Regions from separate parts of the Abyssisolibacter sp. ZYX002 genome, predicted to be linked through region 3. Evidence: riboswitches for the same ligand, from Rfam matches in the RefSeq annotation. Region 3 holds a riboswitch; each other region holds the start of a gene.
The links. A riboswitch is a leader RNA that binds a small molecule or an ion and turns the genes downstream of it on or off. The one in region 3 is predicted to bind S-adenosylmethionine.
Positions count from the first base shown of each region.

Region 1: linked by a shared signal. The riboswitch ahead of metF (methylenetetrahydrofolate reductase [NAD(P)H]) and the one ahead of metK (methionine adenosyltransferase) in region 3 are both predicted to bind S-adenosylmethionine.
Region 2: linked by a shared signal. The riboswitch ahead of P3X86_RS10970 (methionine ABC transporter ATP-binding protein) and the one ahead of metK (methionine adenosyltransferase) in region 3 are both predicted to bind S-adenosylmethionine.

Region 1 is NZ_JARMXH010000002.1:597,528-605,941, reverse strand. Features, by position in the region: gene P3X86_RS08840 (ABC transporter ATP-binding protein) at 1-1,523, opposite strand, end outside; gene P3X86_RS08835 (hypothetical protein) at 1,740-2,003, opposite strand; gene P3X86_RS08830 (homocysteine S-methyltransferase family protein) at 2,075-4,453, opposite strand; gene P3X86_RS08825 (methionine synthase) at 4,428-5,135, opposite strand; gene metF (methylenetetrahydrofolate reductase [NAD(P)H]) at 5,119-6,006, opposite strand; SAM riboswitch class I at 6,146-6,246, opposite strand; SAM riboswitch class I at 6,306-6,402, opposite strand; gene P3X86_RS08815 (polysaccharide deacetylase family protein) at 6,548-8,077, opposite strand; gene P3X86_RS08810 (BlaI/MecI/CopY family transcriptional regulator) at 8,237-8,414, shown strand, end outside.
Region 2 is NZ_JARMXH010000003.1:190,923-199,336, reverse strand. Features, by position in the region: gene P3X86_RS10975 (cobyric acid synthase) at 1-802, opposite strand, end outside; cobalamin riboswitch at 929-1,108, opposite strand; SAM riboswitch class I at 1,466-1,566, shown strand; gene P3X86_RS10970 (methionine ABC transporter ATP-binding protein) at 1,823-2,830, shown strand; gene P3X86_RS10965 (methionine ABC transporter permease) at 2,823-3,476, shown strand; gene P3X86_RS10960 (MetQ/NlpA family ABC transporter substrate-binding protein) at 3,486-4,295, shown strand; gene P3X86_RS10955 (D-alanyl-D-alanine carboxypeptidase family protein) at 4,470-5,468, shown strand; gene P3X86_RS10950 (hypothetical protein) at 5,537-6,007, shown strand; gene P3X86_RS10945 (hypothetical protein) at 6,548-6,919, opposite strand; gene P3X86_RS10940 (hypothetical protein) at 7,253-7,378, opposite strand; gene P3X86_RS10935 (hypothetical protein) at 7,478-7,930, opposite strand.
Region 3 is NZ_JARMXH010000010.1:94,320-102,733, forward strand. Features, by position in the region: gene flgK (flagellar hook-associated protein FlgK) at 1-1,100, opposite strand, end outside; gene P3X86_RS19170 (flagellar protein FlgN) at 1,116-1,607, opposite strand; gene flgM (flagellar biosynthesis anti-sigma factor FlgM) at 1,622-1,891, opposite strand; gene P3X86_RS19180 (MerR family transcriptional regulator) at 1,982-2,395, opposite strand; gene P3X86_RS19185 (ComF family protein) at 2,417-3,163, opposite strand; gene recD2 (SF1B family DNA helicase RecD2) at 3,182-5,413, opposite strand; gene P3X86_RS19195 (hypothetical protein) at 5,559-5,843, opposite strand; gene metK (methionine adenosyltransferase) at 5,939-7,126, opposite strand; SAM riboswitch class I at 7,304-7,417, opposite strand; gene P3X86_RS19205 (COG2426 family protein) at 7,507-7,950, opposite strand; gene P3X86_RS19210 (tRNA lysidine(34) synthetase) at 8,354-8,414, shown strand, end outside.

The DNA.
Region 1 (8,414 bases), on a different contig from region 3:
TTGATTATGGATAGTACAGATGCTATATCTTTTTCTGCATGAGAATCAAGGTTTGCAGTAGCTTCGTCTAATAACCAAATATCGCTATTTCTTAAATATGCTCGTGCTATAGCAAGTCTTTGCTTTTGTCCTCCAGAAAGATTCATAGCATTTTCCGACACAACAAAATCAAGCTTATTTTCTAGCTTTAAAATAAAATCAAAACATTGTATCCCTTTTAACCTAGATAAAATTTCATCATCACTTAAGTTCTCGCTTAATCCATATGTTATATTATTGCGAATACTCTTATTCATAATAATATAGTCCTGACTAACATAGCTAATATTTTTACGAAGAGATGATAAGGTATAAGATTGGTAATCTTCATTGTTCACCAATATGCTACCTTCAGTTGGATCAAAGAATCTTTCAATTAAAGAAATAAGCGTTGTTTTTCCAGTCCCACTAGCCCCAACTATAGCAATATATTCACCTTTATTTATCCTTAAACATATATTTTTTAGTATGTCTTCATTAGTATATCTAAAACTCACATTATCAAATCTAATATTATCAACATATTTTAAATTCTTACCACTATATAAGTCTTCTTCTTCATATGATAAAATATCTTTTATTCTCTTTATACTATTACGAGCAACAACCAGCTCTTTTGATTTAAATATAATCAACAATAATGGGACTATCCCTTTTAGGGCATATAAGATATAAGCTGTGAGTTCTCCTATAGTAATTAAGCCCATAGAAATTCTGAAAGATATAAATACAACAATGCCACCAATTATTATAATAAAAGTACTGGCTATGATAGGAGTTACAAATCTTTCCATAGATAATGATTTAATAGTATTTTTAAATGACTTATCAAAATGTTTATTAGCCATATCAATCTCAACGTCTTCTGTTCCACTTGCTTTTATGAGGGGCAAACTTTTAATTATGTTATTTAAAAATACAATAAAGCCTTTATGATTTTCATACTCTTTTTCGGTAAATTTGGCTAAATAGATATACATAGGTACTATAATAACGGCTAATAAAAGAAGTGCTACAATAATAACAATGGTAATTAATATATCTAAATAAAATATAATAATAATACTACCCAAAAAGTTTATAACAGAGAGTATAATATCAGGGTATGCCTCGAAATAATAAGTACTGGCATTGTTTACATCCTTATCTATGACCTCTATTAACTGACCTGATGAGGTATTGCCTATTCTTTTAGTTTTCAATACCATAATTTTACGAAATACTTGCTTTTGTAAGCTTTGCAATAACATGAACTTTTGTCTAGTTATAATAATTCCCAATAGAGTTTTTACTATATATACAACTATATATATGATTGCGTATAACAATAATTGTTTCCGATCAAATCCAGATTCCTTATGATCAATTATATTCTTTATTACAATAGGTATTAAAAACGAAAGTAATGTAGATATAGAAGTTACAAGAAACTTTATAAAAATATACAGCTTTTCCTTATTAGATATAAAAGAATTACTCTTCATTAGGGCACCTCTTAACGTGTAATTTATTACTATTATTATGTCCTTGCTGTACTTGAAAATATGCAAAGCCATATCACTAGACTGTCGCTACTAAAGCATTTGAACTAGCAGAGAGAAATCTAAGATTATTTACTTTGTGAAACTACATACCGTATTAACTTATTATCTGTATATTCAATATATACAGCTTCATTTATGTTCTTTTTAGTATATACTTTAGTTCTTTAATACATTTGAATGAAGCTCTTTTTTTGGTAGCTCGTTGTGATTTATTTTCTTTTGTATTTCTCCAATAAGTGTAAACTCATTACTAAAAGGTTCTTCTTTTCCTGTTGTTTGGTATAATACATTCTTATATACTATTAACGGTGGGCGCACGCCTTCATTTGTATTTTTTATAGAATTAGTATCTTGCTTGCATGCTGTCAAACTTAATAATATAACAATTAATATAATGATAAAGTTAAAAGTTTTTTTCATCAAGTCACCCCATTTATAATATTTTTTAAATGTTACACTTTTTAAAGGCTGAACTAATATAGTTAAGAGTGCTATAATTTTTTTTCAAATACCATATCAGCAATACGCACAGCTTCCTTAGCATCTTTTCCGTAGTAATGAGCACCTATTTTTTTAGCATAAATTTCAGTCAATACAGCACCACCCACCATTATGCTTATAGAATCATCTAATTCTCTAACAGCATTGATGATTTCTTCCATTGAAGGAACAGTTGTTGTCATTAAAGCACTAAGTCCGACTAGCTTGGCATTTTCATCGGTGATAGAACTTATTATTTTTTCTTTAGAAACATCTTTACCTAAATCAATAATTTTATAACCATAATTCTCAAGCAGTATCTTAACTATATTTTTACCTATATCATGAACATCACCTTTTACTGTTGCAAGTATTATAGTGCCTTTAGATATGTCCATATTGCCTGATTCAAGTAAGTGATTTTTAATTGCATCAAAAGCGATTTTTACTGTCTCAGCACTTCTAATTAATTGAGGTAGAAAAATAGTTTCATTTTCATACCTATCTCCAACTATATCTAAAGCTTTTATTAAGTGATTATTTACTATATTCATAGGCTCTAAGGTATTTAGTAACTTTAGTGTTTTATCTTCTGCTTTATCTTTTAGTCCTTTGATTATTATATCGACAAGAGAAAGAGTGTCATCATTTTTTGTGACAACTTCTAGCGTTGAATCAGTTTTTGAATAAGTAGATATAAAGTCTTCGCATCCATGATCTATATTCGCTAAAACTCTATAAGACATAATTGTATCTTTTAAAGATTTAACAGTTGGATCAGTTATTGGAGCATCTAAACCATAACTAAGTGCCATTGATAAAAATGTACTGTTGATTAGATTACGGTTTGGAAGACCAAACGAAACGTTACTAGCACCTAAAGTTGTCTTTACGTTATACTTTGATTTAATGATTTTTATAGCATTTAAAGTTTCTAACACTGCTTTTTGGTTAGAAGAAGCTGTCAATGTCAAGCAGTCTATTAGAATGTTTTCTTCTGGTATTTTGTATTTTTTGGCTTCATTTATTATTTTTTCAGCAATCTCTACACGTTTATTTATAGTTTTAGGCAGACCATTTTCATCTAGAGTTAAACCTACAACTAAAGCGCCATATTTCTTTGCTATAGGTAAAATAAAGTCTAAGCTTTCTTGCTTTCCGTTAACTGAATTAATAATTGGTTTACCATTATAGTATCTAACAGCAGTTTCTATTACTTTAGCTTTCATACTATCAATTTGCAAAGGTGTATCAATTATAGATTGAAGTTCAAATATTACATCCTTCATTTTTTGAATCTCGTCAATCCCAGGTATCCCGATATTTATGTCTAAGATATCAGCTCCGCTATCTACTTGCTTTATAGCTTCTTGTATAACATAGCTATAATCATTGCTATTTATAGAAGCTTTAAGTCTTGGTTTACCAGTAGGGTTTATCCTTTCTCCAATAATGCATATTTTTTCATCAACTATAACCGTTTTTGTGCTTGAAGTTGCAGTTGTTAACTTTGAGTTAGATGATTTTAAAGGCTTTTTATTTTTTAACAAAGTAATAACTTTACTAATATACTCTGGATTTGTGCCACAGCAACCTCCGAATACCGCACCACCAATATTTGCAATGTCCGCAAGCTCTTGTGCATATTGACATGAATCTAAAGTATATCTTGTTTCTCCATTTACTATCTCAGGTAGTCCAGCGTTAGGCTGTACGATAACAGGTTTATTAGAGTACTTAACTATTTCTTTTACTACGCTAGATATTTGCTTTGGGCCTAGTGAACAGTTTATACCTAAAGCATCTACACCTAGACCATCAAGTACCTCTACCATCGTTAGGGGATCAGTGCCAGTTAAAGTCCTCATATTTTCTCCAAATGTCATAGTGCAGAAAATAGGTAAATTAGAGTTTTCTTTGGCTGCTAGTATAGCTGCTTTAGCTTCATATAAATCGCTCATAGTTTCGATTAAGATTATATCAGCTCCTGCATTATCACCAGCTATAACTTGTTGCTTAAACATTTCATAAGCATCATCAAAGCTTAGCGTGCCCAATGGACTTAACAATTGACCGAGTGGGCCAATATCTAAAGCAATTAGTTGATGTGTGACTGATTTTTTAGCTAGCATTACAGCATTATTGATGATTTCATCTACACTGTAGATTGAATCTTTCAGCTTATATGCATTTGCTCCAAAAGTATTTGTTGTTATTATATCAGCACCTGCATTAACATATGCTTTGTGTATATTTAGTATAGTATTTGGTTTTTTGATATTATATTTTTCTGGTATCTCACCTGCTCTCATACCATAGCTTTGAAGCATAGTACCCATAGAACCATCCAGAAATATAAAGTCTTTACCTAACTTTTTTAGTACATTCATATATATCCCCATCCTTTGTATACATACAGTCTTTACTCAAGTTACAATTGTTACAACTAGTACTCTTTTTTAGTATTTTTTTACCTATACCTATGAAAGCCGTAATTGATTTTCTAGGTATAAGAATATTATTGTCATTGCATGTTAGCCCTATAGTATTACCCTCAATTACCCTTAATATTTTGGATTGATAATCGAGAGACAAATCTCCATAACCGGGACTAAATCTAGAGGTTGTTTTATAGTTTTTCTTGGAAACCATATCTTCTATTGATGAACTTACAAAGTCAGCTAAAGATTCTATTGCAGTTGTAGCGCAAGCATCAAAAATGATAGCCTTTGTAAGGTTTGTTTTACTATAATATCGTATTTTATTATCAATATCAATACCTAAAGTAGCACCAATAATTGCGCACTTATCACAATTGCTTAAATGCTGTTTTAAATTTTCACTAACTATTTCCGTATCACATTCATAAAGATAAATATTGTATTCGATGTCTATATCAAAAAGTTTATAAATATAGTTACCACTAGAAATAGATTTCACTTCCTTGATACATTCAGTTATCATGTCCATTGTGTATTTATCAATGTCAGAGCTTTTATATCTAAGATAACGCAAAACTTCATTACGGTCAATATTTAATGGACCAACACGCTTGTTAGCATGCACATTCATCACATACAACTCCTCTTATCGCTTTTATATTATTTAAAATATGACTAGTTGCCTTTGGTTTATTCATAGTATAGATATGGATACCGTCTGTATCCCATGACAATAAATCAATAATTTGCTCGATTGCATATGCTAAACCAGCTTCTCTTAAAGCATTTGGTGAATGTTCGTATTTTTCTATAATCTTTTTGATTTTCTTAGGCAATGAACAACCAGTAAGCTCAATAATCCTCTTAACTTGATTTTTATTAAGAATTGGTAAAACACCTGCTAAAATAGGAACATTAATATTTTTCTTTCTAACTTTATCTTTATACTCGTAGAATAAATTATTATCAAAAAATAGCTGTGAAATTAAAAATTCAACTCCAGAGTCTACTTTCTGTTTTAAGTTATCAATATCTTGGTGTAAAGATTCGCACTCCAAATGCTTTTCTGGATAGCACGCTCCTCCTATGCAAAAATCATAATTTTCTTTAATGTGCTTTACTAAATCAGAAGCATATTTAAAACCATGATTTTCATGGTAGCCTTCTAAAGGATAGTCTCCTCGTAAAGCTAGTATGTTTTTTACTCCTTGTTTATGCAAACTATCTAAGGTGATATTGAGTTCCTCTTTATTTGAAGTTAGACATGTCAAATGAGCCAATGATGGAACATTTGAAATTCTATGAATAAATGATGAAACATCAATCGTTGTATCTTTAGTACTACCTCCAGCACCATATGTCACGCTTATAAAATCTGGTCTTAGTTCTTTGAGTTTGAATATAGTATCATAAATTGTTTCGATTTTTGATTCTTTTTTTGGTGGAAATATTTCTAGCGAAATAAGTGATTTTTCTTTGTCAAACATATCTCTAATATACATTATAATCTCTCCTTTTTTATGAGTAAAGTAATATAAACAATACTATTTATTATTGATGATACAGTTATCTATAAGTAACGAATCTGTTAATTTTGAGTAAAAATAAAACTCTCTTAAGATAAGAGAGTTTCTATTTAAGCTCTTATCATTCGGTTAATAAACCGCTGGTTTTAGCACCTTTACTTGCAGTAGGTTGCTGGACTTCATAGGGCCAGATCCCTCAGTCACTCTCAATAAGAAATATTTAATTGTTTTATAAAATAAAAAAACCTCTTTAATGAAAAGAGGGTTATAATCATCTCTTATCACTCGGCATAGCCGCTGGTTTTAGCACCTTACTTATAGTAGGTTGCTGGACTTCGTAGGGCCAGATCCCTCAGTCACTCTTAATAAGACTATTAAATTATATTAAGTATAATGCAATAAAGCGAAATTGTCAACATATTTTAATAAGCAGATATTTAAAAAGTGAATATAAATGTAGCCAATAAATGTTAAGTTATAAAATAGAATAATATATAAACAAATAAAACTCTTAAGTTTATTGATGTGATGCGTTGTACGCTACATTACCACCCAATCTTTTCAAGAAATAATTAGCAGTATCATAGTAGTTTATTCTCAATCTCTTTAGTGTTAAGAAGTCGTCAGATTTTTTACTAATACCATATTTTGTTTTAACAGCAGTCAAATATCCATGTTTTTTTACTTCATTTATACCATAAACCGTAGAATGACCTGCAGGATAGCAAAAATGAGTAATTTTAGAATCTATCATTTTTTCAAGAATTTTTTTAGACTGAGCAATTTCTTTACTGATTTTGGCGTTACTATTATAATGAAAATCAACATGAGTTACTGTATGACTACCAATCTCCATACCATCATAGAATATTTTTCTCACATGATCTGGAGAGCGAGGAGTATCATTTAATAAAGTTGATGTAATAAGATAAAATGTTCCGCACATTCCTCTTTTAGATAGTTCATTTGCAGCATAATTAAAATGAGAGGGATAACCATCATCAAATGTTAACACTATAGGATTTTTGGGTAGAGGATAGTTATTTTCCCAGTGATTGTAAAGCTGTGACATAGATATTGTATTATAGTTGTAATCTTTAAGTAAATCAAGCTGTTTACTAAAGTTCTCTCTACTCACATATAGACTAGCTGGACCTTTATGTGGGAGAGTATTTATTTCATGATACATAAGTATAGGAATGTATTTAATATACTCATAATTAGGTCTAGTTAGAGCAGGGGGATTGCTGATCTTATCAATTATAGTTATTACCTCTCCTTGAGTCATAATTTTGTTAGGCTCAAACAATCCATCTTCAGTTATGTTCATTATACCTTCACTATAGCATTTTAGAGCATTATGATTTGCAGTGTCTTTGATATGGCAACGATAGTATTCATAATTGTCGTAAGTAATGGATATAGAGCTTTCTAATATATTTGCAAGTTCTATTTTAGTGATAGGATCATGATTATCGGAGTATGTTCCTAACAATGTATGTACAAAATTTTTAGTGGCAACAAGGTTAGAATTATCAATAGGAAGTATTTCTAGTTTTGTCTTAGTCAATAAATTTTCATTATTGAGAAAATTATATATATAGCCAGCAAAAGCTCCCATGGTAAGCTGTTTGTTCATAATTTCTTGATCTTTTACTTTAAAAAAGATATCAGGAAGATAGCTATCATATATTTTGAAAGGTTTATTATCTTGTTTAGAAATATTTTTAATTAAATTATATGTACTACAAAGTTTGTTGTAATTGATGCTATTAGGGTTGTTATTTATCAATATAGAAAATGTATCGAGTAGTTCTGCTACTGATATATGTTTATTTGGATTAAATAAGCCACTTTCATTAAGATGCATTATATTATGATGTATAACATAGTGTATTTGATAGAAATTGGGATTAGAAGATCCAACATCAGGTATTTGGTTAATAGAGTTTAGATTATTATCACTGCTAACATAACTTACTGTTACTGAAAGCAATACTATAACAATTACTAAAGTTATTTTAAGATATCTGAATTTTTTTATCATATGGAAACATCTCCTCAACTTTTATGTTATATACAAATTATATTATACAAGGTTAAATAAAATGTCTGCAACATGGAAAAATATACTATTGACATTTTAATAAGACAAATGTAATATTAAAAGTGTAATATTACATTTGTCTTATTGGAGGGATTAAATTTGGAAAGATTACCTGATGCAGAGCTCACTATTATGTTAGTAATATGGAATTCAAATAAACCATTGACTTCAAACCAGATATTAGATAAGTTACAAAATAAAAAATGGCATGTAACAACTTTGAACAAACTTTTATCTAGACTAATAAAAAGAGGATTTATAAGAGTTGAGGTTGAAG
Region 2 (8,414 bases), on a different contig from region 3:
CATGCTCTAATTCTAGTGGTGTAAAATCACTAAAATTAGATATATAAGGAAGCTTGATTACTCCTATATTGATATCTCCATTGCCTTTGTCTTTAAACCTCTCGGTCACGCTGTCTTCATCATCTATATTAAGATTCATATAAGGTATTACTCCTAAGCATGGGATACCTATTTTCTCCTCTATCATCTTTACTCCCGGCATTAGTATATCAACATTGCCTCTAAACTTGTTTATTACAAATCCTTTTATCCTCTTTTGTTCTTCTTCTGTCAAAAGCTTAATCGTTCCATATATTGATGCAAATACTCCCCCTCTATCTATGTCTCCAATCAGCAAAACTGGAGCATCGACCATTTCTGCCATACCCATGTTTACTATATCATTATCTCTTAGATTTATCTCTGCCGGACTACCTGCTCCTTCTATTACGATGGCATCATACTTTTCATCTAGCTTGTTATAAGCCTTCATGATACATTCTTTTAACTCTGATTTGTGGTTATAATAGTCAAACGAGTCCATATTTTTATAAACCTGTCCATTTACTATAACTTGACATCCAACATCACTAGAAGGCTTGAGTAGTATAGGATTCATTTCTACTGTTGGCTGTATGTTAGCTGCTTCTGCCTGTACAACTTGAGCTCTCCCCATTTCCTTGCCATCTTTTGTTACGAATGAATTCAATGCCATATTTTGCGACTTAAACGGTGCTATTTTGTATCCATCCTGAACTAATACTCTACATAAACCCGCTGTTAATAAGCTTTTGCCAACCGATGACCCTGTTCCTTGAAACATTATATTTTTTTTCACCTTTGTACACTCCAATTCTTATGTTTTATTTTTAAATGCAAAAAACACATATGGAAATTATGTGTTTTAATAATCGAATGTTAATATTAACACACTTCCCACCGAAGTAGTTACAATCCTCAATCAAAGGCAGGTTTCCTGACTCATAGATTTCTTTACTCTCTTTCCTTCCCAACATAGTCAGTGGTATTAAGATTTCATATCTATTTACAGTAGCGGGGGCTGTAGGGGTTTTTCACCTCTTTCCCTCTTAGCTCACTATTTATGAGCACCTTTGATATTATTTAATTTATATATATGATTATTATATCACTATATCAAACAATCTCAATAGTTGAAAGGATATATTTTTACTTTGTTAAACTAGCCAAACTCTTAGTATTAATACTTTAGTTTTTAATTGTAGTTATTTAGCTATATGGACTTAATCTACATTGTTCTACCATAACTAATATTTTTTCACACTAAATATATTACATAATATAATATAGTATAGTTTGATTTATCACCTTGTGTACATTCTACTATCCTCAAATTTCAGGATTTATTGTTATTCTTTTACTTAAAATGGTTAATATATTAAAATTTCTTGACTTTTATTTAGAATACATCTATAATAGATTTTAATAACTGAATATAATTTTGATTTCCTTATCAAGAGTGGTGGAGGGACTGGCCCTATGAAACCCGGCAACCTGTACGTTATGTACGAGGTGCTAAATCCTGCGAATAATTTCGAAAGATGAGGGAAGCGGTTTTTTTTAAAAAGCTTCTTTCTTCTTTTAGAAAGAAGCTTTTATTTTATTTATGACAAAGTCATTAAATTTCTAGACTGTAGTAAAAGCACAAGTCGGGGGCGTTCTAAAATTGAGTGGCAGAGCTTATTTAGAGATAAGTGAGCAACGGAAATTTTAGTAACAACTCAGAAATTGGGTTTTTGTCTAACTGTCTGTAGCTTCTTTCTTTTTAGGGAAGAAGCTTTTTATATTTAACTGGAGGTGCAATATGATAAAAATAAAAAATCTGACTAAAACATATACCAACAATTCTACTGTAACTACAGCTGTTGACGACATAAGTTTAGATATCAATGAAAATGAAATTTTCGGCATTATAGGTTTAAGTGGTGCTGGTAAATCTACTCTTATCAGGTTGATAAACAGATTAGAGGAAGCCACAAGTGGAACTATTCTCATTAACAATACTGATATAAACAGTATAAACAAAAAACAATTAAATGTTTTTAGAAAAAAAATAGGTATGATATTTCAACATTTTAATCTATTAAAATCAAGGACTGTTATCAAAAATATAGCATTTCCTCTTGAAATAGCTGGCTTTGATAAAGATACTATAAATAAACGGGCTAAAGAACTTTTACACTTAGTAGGTTTAAGTGATAAAGCTTTAAGTTATCCAAGCGAGTTAAGTGGAGGTCAAAAGCAAAGAGTTGCTATAGCTAGAGCTTTAGCCAATAACCCAGATATATTATTATGTGACGAAGCTACTAGTGCCCTTGATCCTAAAACTACTAAATCAATTTTAAAGCTATTAAAGAATATTCAAAATAAACTTAATATCACTATTATATTGATAACTCATGAAATGGAAGTAATCAGAGATATTTGTGATAGAGTAGCTATCATGGAAAATGGAAAAATAATCGAGCTTGATACCGTTAACAAGGTGTTTAGCAATCCTCAATCTAACACAGCTAAAGCATTCATATCACATATGACTAAAGATGATATAAGTCTAGCTACATTATCTGATAGCTCTAAAGTTTATAAATTGATTTTTAATGGTGATATCTCTCACCAACCTATTATATCTGATTTAATTAAATCTTTTGATATATCTATAAATATTCTTTCGGGCCATATTAATGAGCTATTGTCTACTAGTTTAGGAACTTTGGTGGTTGCATTTAAAGGTGATGATAATGAAATTGACAAGGCTATAAATTATCTTAATGAAAAATCTATAAGATTGGAGGTGATTCGTAATGAGTAATTTTATTAGTTTAGTTTTACCTTCTTTATTTGAAACTATATATATGGTAATACTATCTAGTAGTTTTGCTATTTTACTTGGTTTCCCTCTTGGTATATTACTATTTATTACTGAAAAAAATGGGATATATGAAAAAAGAACTCTTAATTCTATACTAAGCTTTATAGTCAATATATGTAGATCTCTACCATTTGTTATATTGATGATATTGGTTTTTCCGCTTTCAAGACTCATAGTAGGTACTTCTATTGGTACTACAGCAAGTATTGTTCCCCTAGCTATATCCGCTTCACCTTTTATAGCTAGGATAGTAGAAAACTCTCTAAAGGAAGTTGATAAAGGTGTTATCGAAGCTTCTATTGCTATGGGATGTTCTACTAGACAAATAATTTTCAAAGTTTTATTGCCCGAAGCACTACCTTCATTAGTACTAGGTATAACTCTAACTATTATCAATATCATAGGTTATAGTGCTATGGCTGGAGCTATCGGAGGTGGTGGTCTTGGAGATTTAGCTCTTAGATATGGATATCAAAGATTTCAAACCGATATAATGTTTGAATCTGTAATCCTCATCATAGTATTAGTTCAAAGTGTACAATTAATAGGAAATAAAGTTTCACAAAATATTTTAAGTAAAAGATAGGAGAGTGTAATTATTATGAAAAAGCAACTTTATATTTTATTGTCTATATTTGCTCTAGTTATATTTGTATCAACTGGTTGCAACAAAAGTTCTAAGGAAAACACAATCAAAATAGGTGCTACACCTGTTCCTCATGGAGAAATACTGGCTCTAATCAAAGACGACCTTAAAAAAGAGAACATTAACCTTGAAATTATTGAGTTTAATGATTATATCAAGCCAAATATAGCTCTTTCTGATAAAGAAATAGACGCTAACTTTTTTCAACATACACCATACTTCAATGATTTCAAATCAGAGCGTAAGCTTGATTTAGAAGTTCTTTGCAGTGTTCATATCGAGCCACTGGGTGTATATTCACAAAGCATAAAGTCTATCAAAGACATCAAAGATGGTAGCTCTATAGCACTACCAAATGGTGCTGTTAATCAAGGAAGAGCCTTTTTACTACTTGAGAAGAATGGACTGATCAAGCTTAAGGAAAACTCTGGTCTAAAAGCTACTGAGAAAGATATCGTAAAGAATCCACACAATCTAAAGTTTAAATTTCTTGAAGCTGCTCAAATACCAAGAATACTACCTGATGTAGATTTAGCTGTGATAAATGGTAACTTCGCTCTTGCTTCTGATTTGAATCCTGTTAAAGATGCTATTATATTAGAAGATAAAGATTCTCCTTATGTAAATATTGTTGCAATCAGAAAAAATGAAAAAAATAAAAAAGTATATCAAAAACTTATTCAATATTTACAATCAGAGAAAGTCAAAAACTTCATTAAGGAGAAATATAACGGTGGTGTAGTTGACGCTTTTAAATAAATTTATAGCGTTTTCAATTACTACGCTACTTTATTAATAGTTGGGGATAGCCTCCATAAGTCATCCCCAACTATTACAAACTTGAATATTTTAATTAAACTGTAATATTTTTTAATGGCATTTTTACGTCTAATATGCTACACTGTATTTACTAATATATACGAAGGAGGGCATATGTTTAAACGTAGAAAAAGAACTAATATTTTTAAAATTTTTATAAGGTTATGCTTAATTGTATTCTTATGTGTTTTGGGATACTATTACATATCTAGCACTGGTAATGATAATACAGAGGTAGCTGAAGCTAAAAAATCTACACCTAAAAAGACGCTTAGTATTTCAGAAATGGAGAGCTTAATTTTTCCTGATCTAGGCTTAACAGCTCAAAGTGTTTTCATGGCTGATCCCACTATTTCTAAATTGATTTATAGTAAAAACGGTAATAAAAAAATGTATCCAGCTAGTACCACTAAAATCTTAACTGCTATTACTGCACTTGATTATTTGGACTTGAAAGATGAAATTAAAGTTGGTGATGAAGCCAATAAAATATCTTTTGATTCTAGTAGGGCTGGATTAGATTATAATGAAAAATTAAGTGTAAATCAGCTTCTTTATGCTTTGTTGGTGCCATCTGGCAATGATGCTGCCTATGTTTTTGCTGTGAATGGTGCTAGAAAATCTGAAGAAAACCAATCTATGGATGTGGACACAGCTGTCGATAGATTCATAACTCTTATGAATGAAAAAGCTAAAAAACTAGGCGCTATTTCGTCTAATTTTGCTACTGTAGATGGTTATCATGATGAAAATCATTATACTACAGCTAGAGATTTGGCTGTTATAGCTTCCGAAGCTTATAAAAATCCTACTATTCGCCAGATCGTAAAAACTGACCAAATGAAAGTTAAGGACTGGAAACAATATAGTAAAAACGACCCTGATTTTAGACTATGGATAAATACAAATCTTCTTATACAAAAAAACAACAAATGGTATTTGAAAGAAGCTACTGGTTTTAAAACAGGGCATACAGATAAATCTGGGTACTGTCTAATAGCTACAGCAACATATGAAGGCAAGGAATATTTAGCTGTTATATTAGGTAGCACTAAAGAAGAAATATATAATGATGCTCATAAGTTATTTGAGTATGCCTTCAATAAAAAATAGTAACTATCGCCTTTTTATTCCATGATATATATTGTATAATATATACTGTGGTTAAGGAGGTGATTTTTTTGAAAAATTTTAAGACCATTTGCATTGTTTTTTTATTAATAGTCAGTGTAGCTTTATCAGTTGCACTTTATAAAACCTATAATACTACACCTGATGTCCAAATAGAAGCAGATAAAATGTTTGATGAACACTTGTCTAAGCTATTAGGCTCTTGCTCTATTATTTTTTCGGATAGTCAATTAAACTCTGAAGATATTGATTTTTACAAGCCAAGATTATATCATAGTTTGCATAGTGCTTACGAGATGGTTTATCTTACATCCTACACGAATAATCATATGAACCTGAGAAATGCTTTAAGCCTACTGATAAAATATACAGATTCTCATAACGAAGAGGTATTTAATAATAAAATTATTGATAAACAGCTTATTCAGAAGATAACAAATATCGCTGGTAGTCCAAGTAGTGAGAAGCATACACTTAATTTATATGATTATTTACTTGAAAAGCAGGCAAATGATAAGTAATATTGATAGTATAAAAGTGTAGATTACTGGTTATATATACATAAGTAATGTTATAAGGATTAATTAAGTTCAAGAGTTAAACTATCAATAAATAAAAATTGAGGGGAGATTTAATCTACCCTCAATTTTAGTTCGTTATCAATATTATATTAATTGTATGTAATATCTATTGGAATATTTGAAAAATTATCTTTAGATTTCATACTGTATATCCAACATAGGCATAACTTATCAGAAACAACCTCAAAGTTCCTTGCAACATAAAAGGTATAACCATGTTTTGATCATTCATTATTATATATTTGATATAATCGTCTGAATTAGATTCCAAATTACTAAACTCAATAAAAATTACTAAATAAACTTTATCTGATGTTAAATTAGGTTCATTTGTAAGAATATTAATATATTTGACTTTCATATATTCACAACTTTATTCAATCGGATAATATTCATATCCACTGGAATTACATGGTGTGAAAGTTTATTTAGTTTAGTTAAATCAAAAAAACCGTCCATTTTATTCAGTTAAAAATATCTCTACAGGAATTCTACACTTATTCTATCTACCTTCATTTCAACATATTTACCTAGCAAATACTTATATTCTACCAGCAATTCATTTTCAAGAATTATGCCAACATCAATCTTTCCTCCTTCTTGTAACTTTCCTCTAATTAAATATTCAAAACCATCATTTATACGCTCTATCTCTTTTGTTTTTGATGTAGATTCTGATATACTAAAATCATCTAAGATAGTAATTCCTAGCGATACCTCGTACTCATCCCCTACATTTATCTCATAAGGTATAAAATTAGCAAAACATACAAATTCTATATCAGAAACTTGTAAAATAACTTCTTCCTCCATAATTTCACTAGCTCTTTTTAATATAGCTCTTTGCTCCAATTCTTTTCACCTTCTCTCCAGTCTATAGGATTTATTATTTTTATAAATCGTAAATCAAAAAGAACCGTCAACCGTCCCTTTTGATTCTATTTTCCTCACTACCTTCTTTACCAAAGGTATCAAATCTTTACTAAAAATCATCAGGATTTGGAATCTGGTATCCATTCGGTAAAGTAATGATTTTATTATTTTTAACATCTATTACATACTTAAAGCTACTTCCAATACTAAAAAAGTAGCTTTAAGTTCTTTGTCTTATATGTATATTCCTCTTTTAAATTTTTAACAGTTTTTTGCTTTATTAGTTTAGTCATCTCTCACTCTCCTAATATATTATTTCATGTTTTTCGTTAATTCGCTTGTTTTTTCCTGTGATATCTGATTTTCATTTCCAGCACAATCATAATTGTATAATTTTAACGTCAACTCCTGTACTAATATTAGCATAGACCTTTTCAACTAATCCATCTCGTACCTCTATTATTAATTACTTCTTTGCATTCTTCAGAACCCATCATCTCCTTTGTGGAAAATAAATGGTGCAATCTCCTAAAACGTTTAAAATAAAAATAGAGTATGCATTTTATGAATTTTAGCACTTATATTATTATTATTTTCATCATAAAATATAATATCATAAAGACATTTAGTTTGATCAATATTAGTCAGTTCAATTATATGATAATCTAACAAATAAGAATTAGGATTAACTTCAATAGTAATTGGATTTTTATTTTGGATAACTAATTTGTATTTTGCTATTTTGTTATTTAAATTATTACCTCCAACTAATACAGATATAATATGTTTATCGTTTTTTTGTTTGCCCGAGAATCCATAATAAATATAGCAATTTCTTTTCCAACCCATTTTTATTATCGAAAATCTATTGAAATAGTGTTTATCTAGCTGTGCTACTCCAATACCTTTATTATTTTCTAATTCAAAAAGTAGTAAAACATCATTATTTTCACAGTATTTAACGGTTTTTATTGTTATTTTATCGTTCACAGTTTTTTCTATATTGGTCTGTATTTTAGAAAAAGGTATTGTTGTTTTATAAATTATAAAAAAAATAATTGAAATCACAAATATAACTAATAATATTATTTTCAAGTAAATACTTTTTTTTTGAGACAACACTTTTTTCACTTCCCTATTTATCATTTTAATCTTATTCTATCATCAAAAAAAACTGCAGGCAACAATTGTCTGCAGTTTGAATTAGTTATTTATTTCTATACTAGATAATATAAGCGATATAGATTTAGAAACAGCTCTAGGGAGTTTGATGAGTTTATTTGCACACTCAACTTTTCCAGCTTAAATTTGTAAATAGACTCTTGATATAGCTTGTTTGTTGGTCAATCCTAATACATATATTTAAGTTAATGAAATCTGAAACCATTATATTTACTACTTGTTATGGTATTTTTTGTAGCAATATTACCATATAGGTAACGTTAACTACTTCTTGACAGCATGTGACTATTGT
Region 3 (8,414 bases):
TCTGTACTAAGTGAATTAAGCATAGCAGTAGTGATATCTGTCTGGAAATTAGGATTTACTGCTCCTATACCAGTTCCCCCAAATCTGACTAGTTTGAATACTGGCTCTAAACCTCTCTTTTTCATGTCTTCTTTGTAAGCTTTAATAGTCTCTTTTATTTTAGTCATATCTGCACTTGTCGTGTCAACTGCTATAACTATCTCTACTTTCTGCTTTACTGTACCATTATTTTTACCTAATATGGTCTTTGCCACATCTCCTCTAGCTGTTATAATACCTGCTATCTCTCCACTCTTTATATCAACTTTTATATTATCATCTGACCAATATACATCGTAAAATGCTGATCCGTTTGTTCTAAGTTCTAAGTCTGTCACATTATTATTCATCACAACATGTTTCCCACAAAGTCGTACATTAACCATGCCATTCTGAGTTTCATAGTAGTCTATATCTGCTATTTCAGATAATCTATCAAGCAATGCATTTCTTTCGTCTCTAAGGTCATTAGCTTTTATTGCTGTAGTTTCTTTTCCTTGTATAGCAATGTTTAGATCTCTTAATCTATGAGTTATTGTGTTTATTTCATTAACTTTATCCTTTAACTGTTTGTTGAGATTTACTTGTAGATCATCAAGCTGTTTTGCATAATGGTTTACCGTATCTACTAATGCGGTTGCATTTTGTTTGAGTAATCCTCTTTTTGTTGAGCTTGATGCATCCTTCGATAACTCATCCCAAGCATTCCAAAACTTAGTCATTACGTCTTGAAGCCCGCTTCCTGAAGTTTCATTGATTATTCCTTGCACCTGTTCTAGTATTTGATTTCTAGAATTATAATAACCTAAACCTGTTGAATGTTCTCTATATTTTATATCTAGAAATTCATTACGTATCTGCCGGATTTGTTGTACTGTGACACCTGTGCCTGTTTGAAATCTTGACGTCCTTTTATAAAATGAAGTTTCTTGTATAGCTTGTTGTCTAACATAGTTTGGGTTATTGACATTAGCAATGTTATGAGAAGTTGTTTCTAATGCTTTGTTATTAGCATATAATCCAGAAATAGCTGTTGATAATGTCCCCATTATATTTGTCATATTCTTTCCTCCCACTTATGCCTTTACATCAAAGATACTTTTGTTTTGCTGTACGTAGTTGTTATCTTTTTTATTGTATACACTTCCTTGTTTAGTATTAGTCAAAAGGTTTATATTTAAGTTAATATACTCTAATACATCACTAATCAAGGTATTGTTAAGTTCATTTTTTTGTTTTATTTTATCTAAAACATCTATTAATTTTAATCTTATCTCTTCGAAATCTTTTTTATCCTCTAGACTAAGTTTATCTATAATATCTGTCATATTGCTATCTTCTGCAAGCTTTAAACTGTTCCTTAGCCCTATTGCTATTTCTTCTCTCTTTTTTTCTAGTGTTGCTATCATAAGTATGTGTTTTTCCTCTTTTTTTGTAATAGCATCTAATTCTTTGGTTTTTCCTTCCATAATTACTTGAGTCTTATTATCTGTTAATTCTAAGAGTTCATTATATATATGACATTCCTCTGCTAATATTTTTTTTAACTCGTCTAAATAAATCTTCACTGTTTCACCACCTACTACGAAAATATTTTATCTACTATCTTTTGGATATCTATTTTGTACGTTCCGCTTTCTATTCTTTTTTTAATCTCGTTTACTTTTTGCTCTCTCACTTCTGGAAGTTCTTTAAAGGCTTTCATTGCATATTGATATTCTACAGCTTTGGACGATAAACTGACCTCATCCCTCTTACTCAGCTTAGCTATACTGTTAGCTTTCTTTATGTTATTATTTTTTGAATATATCTTATAAGCCTTTTGAACCTGCGAACTATTAAATATTTTCATAAAAACACCTCATCTTGACAATATATTCTATACATAACATCGTCATAGATGAGGTCTTACTTTAATTATTATTTAATTTATTAATAGTAACTACTTCTTAAAACGGTTTGATATAAACATTCTATCACTTTTAGTATCTTTTTTCTCTACTTTTTTAGGATTGGAGTCTCTTATCGCTTGTTGAAAAACATTACTCATTTCTACCGCACATCTATCGCAATATCTACCTGTTGATATGGGTTTGCCACATCTCTCACAGTTTAATAGTAAATTGTTGTCAGCATTTCTAATCTCCAATCTACCTTCTTTTAGATACCCTAATATTTTCTTTACTGGCACCTCTGTATCTTCTGAAATTTTTTGTATTGATGCAGTCGGATTTTCATATATATAATCTCGTACTACCTTGAAAACTTCTTCCTCTTCTTGTCTACAGCTAAGGCAAAGCTTAAAGCCGTCAAAGTTATAAATCCTACCACACTTTTTGCAATTTCGTATATCCATATCAATTCTCCTCCCTTTAGTTTAACCTGAATATTGTTCGTTGTATCCTATAGCTAATGTCAATACGTATATGCTCTTAGCTCCTGATTTCGTTAATTCTTTACAACATTCATTGATTGTTGTACCTGTTGTATATATATCATCTACTAGTATTATGTTCTTATTCGCAATCACTTCTTTGTTTCTAACTGTAAACGCACCTTTTATGTTCTTTAATCTGTCTTTTCTGTTTAGTTTATTTTGTCTTCTTGTATTCTTTGTTCTAACTAGAGATTTAGTAATGACCCGGCTGTTTGAATGTTTTGATATGCACTTACTCAATAGCTCTGCTTGGTTAAACCCTCTTTCTAGTAATCTTTTTTTATTGAGTGGAACTGGTATTATTATATCAAAGTCTAAGTCTAGACTATTTAAATAGTCTAGCATAATGCTTCCTAGAGCTTTATACATATATGGTTTTTTGCCATATTTAAACTTGTGAATACAATCTCTTATGTATCCTTCATATATTAGTGGTGATATTCCCTTCTTGAATATTTGTTGTTTGTTATTGCAATCATGACATAAAGAAGGTAGATAGCTTTGTTTTAAAGGTCGTCCACATTTCTCGCATGTCTTGATATTATAGACTAATTTATTGTAGCATTTTGGGCAAATTCCACTCTTGATTTCTTCACTAAATTCATCACATAATAAGCATATATTTCTTTGTGGGTATATTACGTCTATGATTGTTATGATAAAATCTTTTATTAACTTTATTACCATAATTACCCCTCACTATTATTATACATTATCATTCATGAATAATTCAAATAGTCCTTTTATCCTATCTTTCAACGAAGAATACCTAGTTTTTATTCTGTTATTTTCTATCATTATATTCATATACTTTTTAATTCCTACTAGAACAACTAACTCTTTACTTCTAGTAACCGCTGTATATAGCAAGTTTCTTGTTAGTAACATAGGTGGTCCCCAACTTATAGGAATAATCACAACTGGAAACTCACTTCCTTGACTTTTGTGTATCGTAGTTGCATATGCTAACCTTAGTTCATCTAGTTGGTTGTACTTATACTTTACTCTCTTATTTTCATCAAATACTATTGTTATAGTGCTATCTTCATCATCTATATCAACTATATATCCAAAATCTCCATTAAATATGCCTTCTCCTTCTGTAATTTTACCAAAATTATTTATCTTCCATTTTATCTTGTAATTGTTTTTTATCTGCATTACTTTGTCCCCTACTCTATATATTACATCGGCATGTTTTTTTTCTGGTTTATCTTTAGAATATGGATTTATAACAGATTGTAATCTGGTATTAAGCATATTGACTCCAACATCACCTTTTTTCATCGGTGTTAATATTTGTATATCTTTTAGTGTGTCATAGCCATTATATTTGGGGAGTCTCTTTGTACATAGTTCTAGTATAGTATCTGATATATGATTTGTATTATCTCTTGTCATGAAGAAAAAATCTTTATCTTTGACGTTTACTAGTGGGTGCTCTCCTTTGTTAATTCTATGTGCATTTACTACTATCATGCTTTCTCTTGCCTGTCTAAAAATTTCATCAAGTTTTACCACTTTTACTATATCACTATCTATAATATCTCTTAAAACATTCCCCGGGCCTACTGATGGTAGTTGATCAACATCTCCTACTAATATAACTCTAGTACCTACTAGTATGGCTTTAAGCAAGTTATTCATAAGAAGTATATCTACCATTGAGACCTCATCTACTATCAATACATCACATATTAGAGGTTCTTCATCATTTTTCGCAAATGACATCGCTACATCATCGTCAATATACCCATACTCTAACAATCTATGTATGGTTTTTGCTTCTTTATTTGTTGCTTCTGACATCCTCTTTGCAGCCCTGCCTGTTGGTGCAGCTAATAATACTGTCTTCTTACATTCTTCAAATATTTTTATGATGCTGTTTATGGTTGTAGTTTTCCCTGTTCCTGGTCCACCAGTTAAAACCATAAATCCATTTTTGATAGCCTGTTTTATTGCTTCTTTTTGTTTTACTGCAAAATAAAATTTTTCGTTATCTTGGATCGACGCTATTTCTTTATCTATATCTATGTCTATATTATCAACCTTTGCTCTTGATAACTCTATTATTTTTTTACTGACGTTCATCTCTGCTATATAAAATGGCATATAATATACTCTTGTATCTTTATCACTAATCTCAAGTTTTATCTCTTGGTTTATTGCTAATGAAGTAATGCCTTCTTCTACTAACTCAGTATTTACTGTTAATAATTCTGAGCTTTTTGCGATTAATTCCTCTTTTGGCACATATGTATGTCCTGATGATGAATGATTCATTATTACATACTTTATGCCTGCAGAAATTCTATATATAGAAGTTTTATCTATACCCATATTTGTGGCTATATTATCCGCTAGTTTAAACCCTATACCATGTATAGTTTCTGTAAGCTGATACGGATTTTCTTTTAGAATTGCTACTGCTTCTTCTCCATATTGTTTATATATTTTCACAGCGTAACCTGTAGTGATATTGTGTTTCTGCAAAAACATTATAATATTTTTCAAGTTCCTTTGCTCAGCAAATGCTTGGGAAATTTTCTCGGCTTTTTTCTTCCCTATACCTTGTATCTGCGTAATTTTATCAGGACTATATTGTAATACATCTAATGCATCTTCACCAAAATGCTCTACTATTTTCTTTGCCATTTTAGGTCCAATACCTGGTATTAAGCCTGAAGCGAGATATTTTTCTATACCACTCGTTGTTGTAGGCTGAATTTTTTCATATGATTGTACTTTCAATTGCTGCCCAAATTTTGAGTGGTAATCCCATTCGCCCTGTACATTAAGGGTATCTCCTATATTTATTATGGGTATACATCCAACAATAGTTACTATATCATCTTCTGTTTCTATTACAGCTACTATATATCCATTTGATTCGTTCTTAAAAATAATTTCCTCTACAGTACCTTGTAAGCTTACCAAATATAAAACCTCCAAAAGCTCTTATCATTTTTCTTCGTTTTAAATTATTATACCATAATTTAGCTTATAGTATTTTTTATTTATACATATACCTATAAATAAAAAAACCTAGAGATACAAATATAACTGCTCTCTAGGTATAAACCTATTCATTGTCTATATACCTTATTTCCAATCTATTTTCATCAATCAATTTCCTTGCGATTTCTTCTGTTAAATCATCTTTTTCTTCAAACACTAAGCAAATATATGAAAATTTATCTTTAACCATTCTGAGTGTATACTCAATAGTTTCTGGTTCTTCTACGTATATACATATTTTATCTTTTATATGTTTCTTATATGCGAAATTACAGCCAACTTCCATAATAAATTGTATTATTCCGTAAACAAAAAAAACGTATATAAAAACAGAAACCAGTAGAATCAACAATGTATCACCTTCATTCTAAAGCTATCGCTTAATAATAAAATATATGGTTAATACATTGTACTCAATCTACTGATCTTTTGTTACTTAGCTATTTATAAATTTGCTTCTTTCTTTAATACATCTACTTTATCTGTTTTTTCCCAAGGTAAATCTATGTCTGTTCTTCCGAAATGTCCATATGCAGCTGTTTGCTTGTATATCCCTCTTTTTAATTCTAAGTCTCTAATTATTGCTGCTGGTCTTAAATCAAAATTATCTTTGATTAATTGTTCTATCTTTTCCTCATCAATTTTTCCTGTGCCAAAAGTATCTACATATATTGAAACAGGATATGCTACTCCTATAGCATAAGCTAGCTGTACTTCACATTTGTCAGCAAGCCCTGCTGCAACTATGTTTTTAGCAACATATCTAGCTGCATAAGCTGCAGATCTATCAACTTTTGTAGGATCTTTTCCTGAGAAAGCTCCTCCTCCATGACGAGAGTATCCACCATAAGTATCTACTATAATCTTTCTTCCTGTTAATCCTGCATCTCCTTGAGGTCCACCTATTACAAATCTTCCTGTAGGATTGATTAGGAATCTAGTGTTATCATCTAAGAATTTAGTTGGCACTACTTCTTTTACAACTTTTTCTATCAAATCTTTTTCTATTGTCTCTAATTCAACATCAGGACAATGTTGTGTAGATATAACTATTGTATCTACTCTATGAGGTTTATCATCATGATACTCTATTGTAACTTGTGTCTTTCCATCTGGTCTTAGATATTTGAGGGTACCATTTTTTCTTACCTCTGCAAGTCTTCTAGCTAATTTGTGTGCCAATGAAATAGGTAATGGCATAAGCTCAGGTGTTTCGTTACACGCAAATCCGAACATTATACCTTGATCCCCTGCACCTGTAGCATTTTCAGAATCATTTATTTCTCCTTTTTTACTTTCAAACCCTTCATCAACGCCCATAGCTATATCTGGTGATTGCTCGTCTATAGATGTAATAACTGCGCAAGTATCTCCATCAAAACCATATTTAGCTCTTGTATAACCTATATCTTTTACTGTCTGCCTAACTATCTTTGGTATATCAACATAGCAACTTGTTGATATCTCTCCAGACACTAATACTAATCCTGTCGTTACGGATGTTTCGCATGCAACTCTAGAATTTGGATCTTTTGATAAGATTGTGTCTAGTATTGCATCTGATATCTGATCGCACATTTTATCTGGATGGCCTTCTGTTACAGATTCAGATGTAAATAACCATTGTCTCATAATACAACCCCCTAATTTTATTTTTTAAACGAATAGTAAGTGGAATCAACTCCCATCGTGACCCAAGATTTGCCTGTTATAGCAAATCTCAAAGGAACTGCTATATGTATCTATGTCATATCTAAAGTTGTTCAAATTAAAAAATCTCTTCCTTAAGGAAGAGTTGTCTATAGCACTTCCTCATCTTTCAGATGTAATATCTGTAGGATTTAGCACCTTTCCTATTATTGCTAGTAATAGTCGGTTGCTGGACTTCATAGGGCCTATTCCCTCAGTCACTCTTAATAAGGTTACTTATTTAGTTTTACGTTCTCTCTTATAATAGCATATGTTCATAAATGTTGCAATACTTTTTTACATTTTTTTGGTTTTTTGTGTCTTTAATTAATAATAACGACGCTTAAGACGTAAACAATCATTCCAGATGTTATTACTCCTGACAAGATAGCTTTTAATGCATCTTTGTATTTAATCCTAAGTAATGTTGCGACCAAGCAACCTGTATAAACCCCTGTAGATGGAACAGGTATTGCCACTAACAAAAATAAACCAAAGACCTCGTATTTTTTTACTCTTTCGCTCTTACTCATCGTTCTTTTATGTACCCAAATAACATATTTCTTAAAATATTCTATTCTATAAAAAAACCTCAGTATTGGTAATATTGTTTTTAGCAATATTGGCACTAACAGGCAATTCCCTACAATACTTATAAACAAGCTAAGGGTAGGATCTATTCCCATTGATACACCAACTGGAATTGCCCCTCTTAACTCTACTATTGGAACCATCGACATTAAAAAAACTAAAACATATTTTTTCATGTAATTATCCTCGTTCTTTGTGATTACTGTATAGTTATTAAATATACCTATTGTTAGCTAATTATATTAATTGCAATTAAATAAATAACATGCGTAAACGCGGATATACTAATTATCGTAATCACTATGTAATATTAGTTACCCCTAAGTAAATAATTATATATAATCAATCTGATAACTGTTAAATAAACAATCTTTTTTAATACTTTACATCTTATATATAATATCACACATTTATATTATCATTAATACTGTCCGATGTCTATGTGTACCGCCCATATTCTTAAAATTCTATGTAATTACTACCATGTTAATTAATTCTTTTGTAATTTATTTGTAATGCTTATATAATAATTATATATTATAATTAATGCTATACGCTGTATATGAAAGGAATGGAATATTGAAGAAAGTTTTAGGTGCTATAAGAAAAGCAGTACAAGATTATGAAATGATTAAAGATG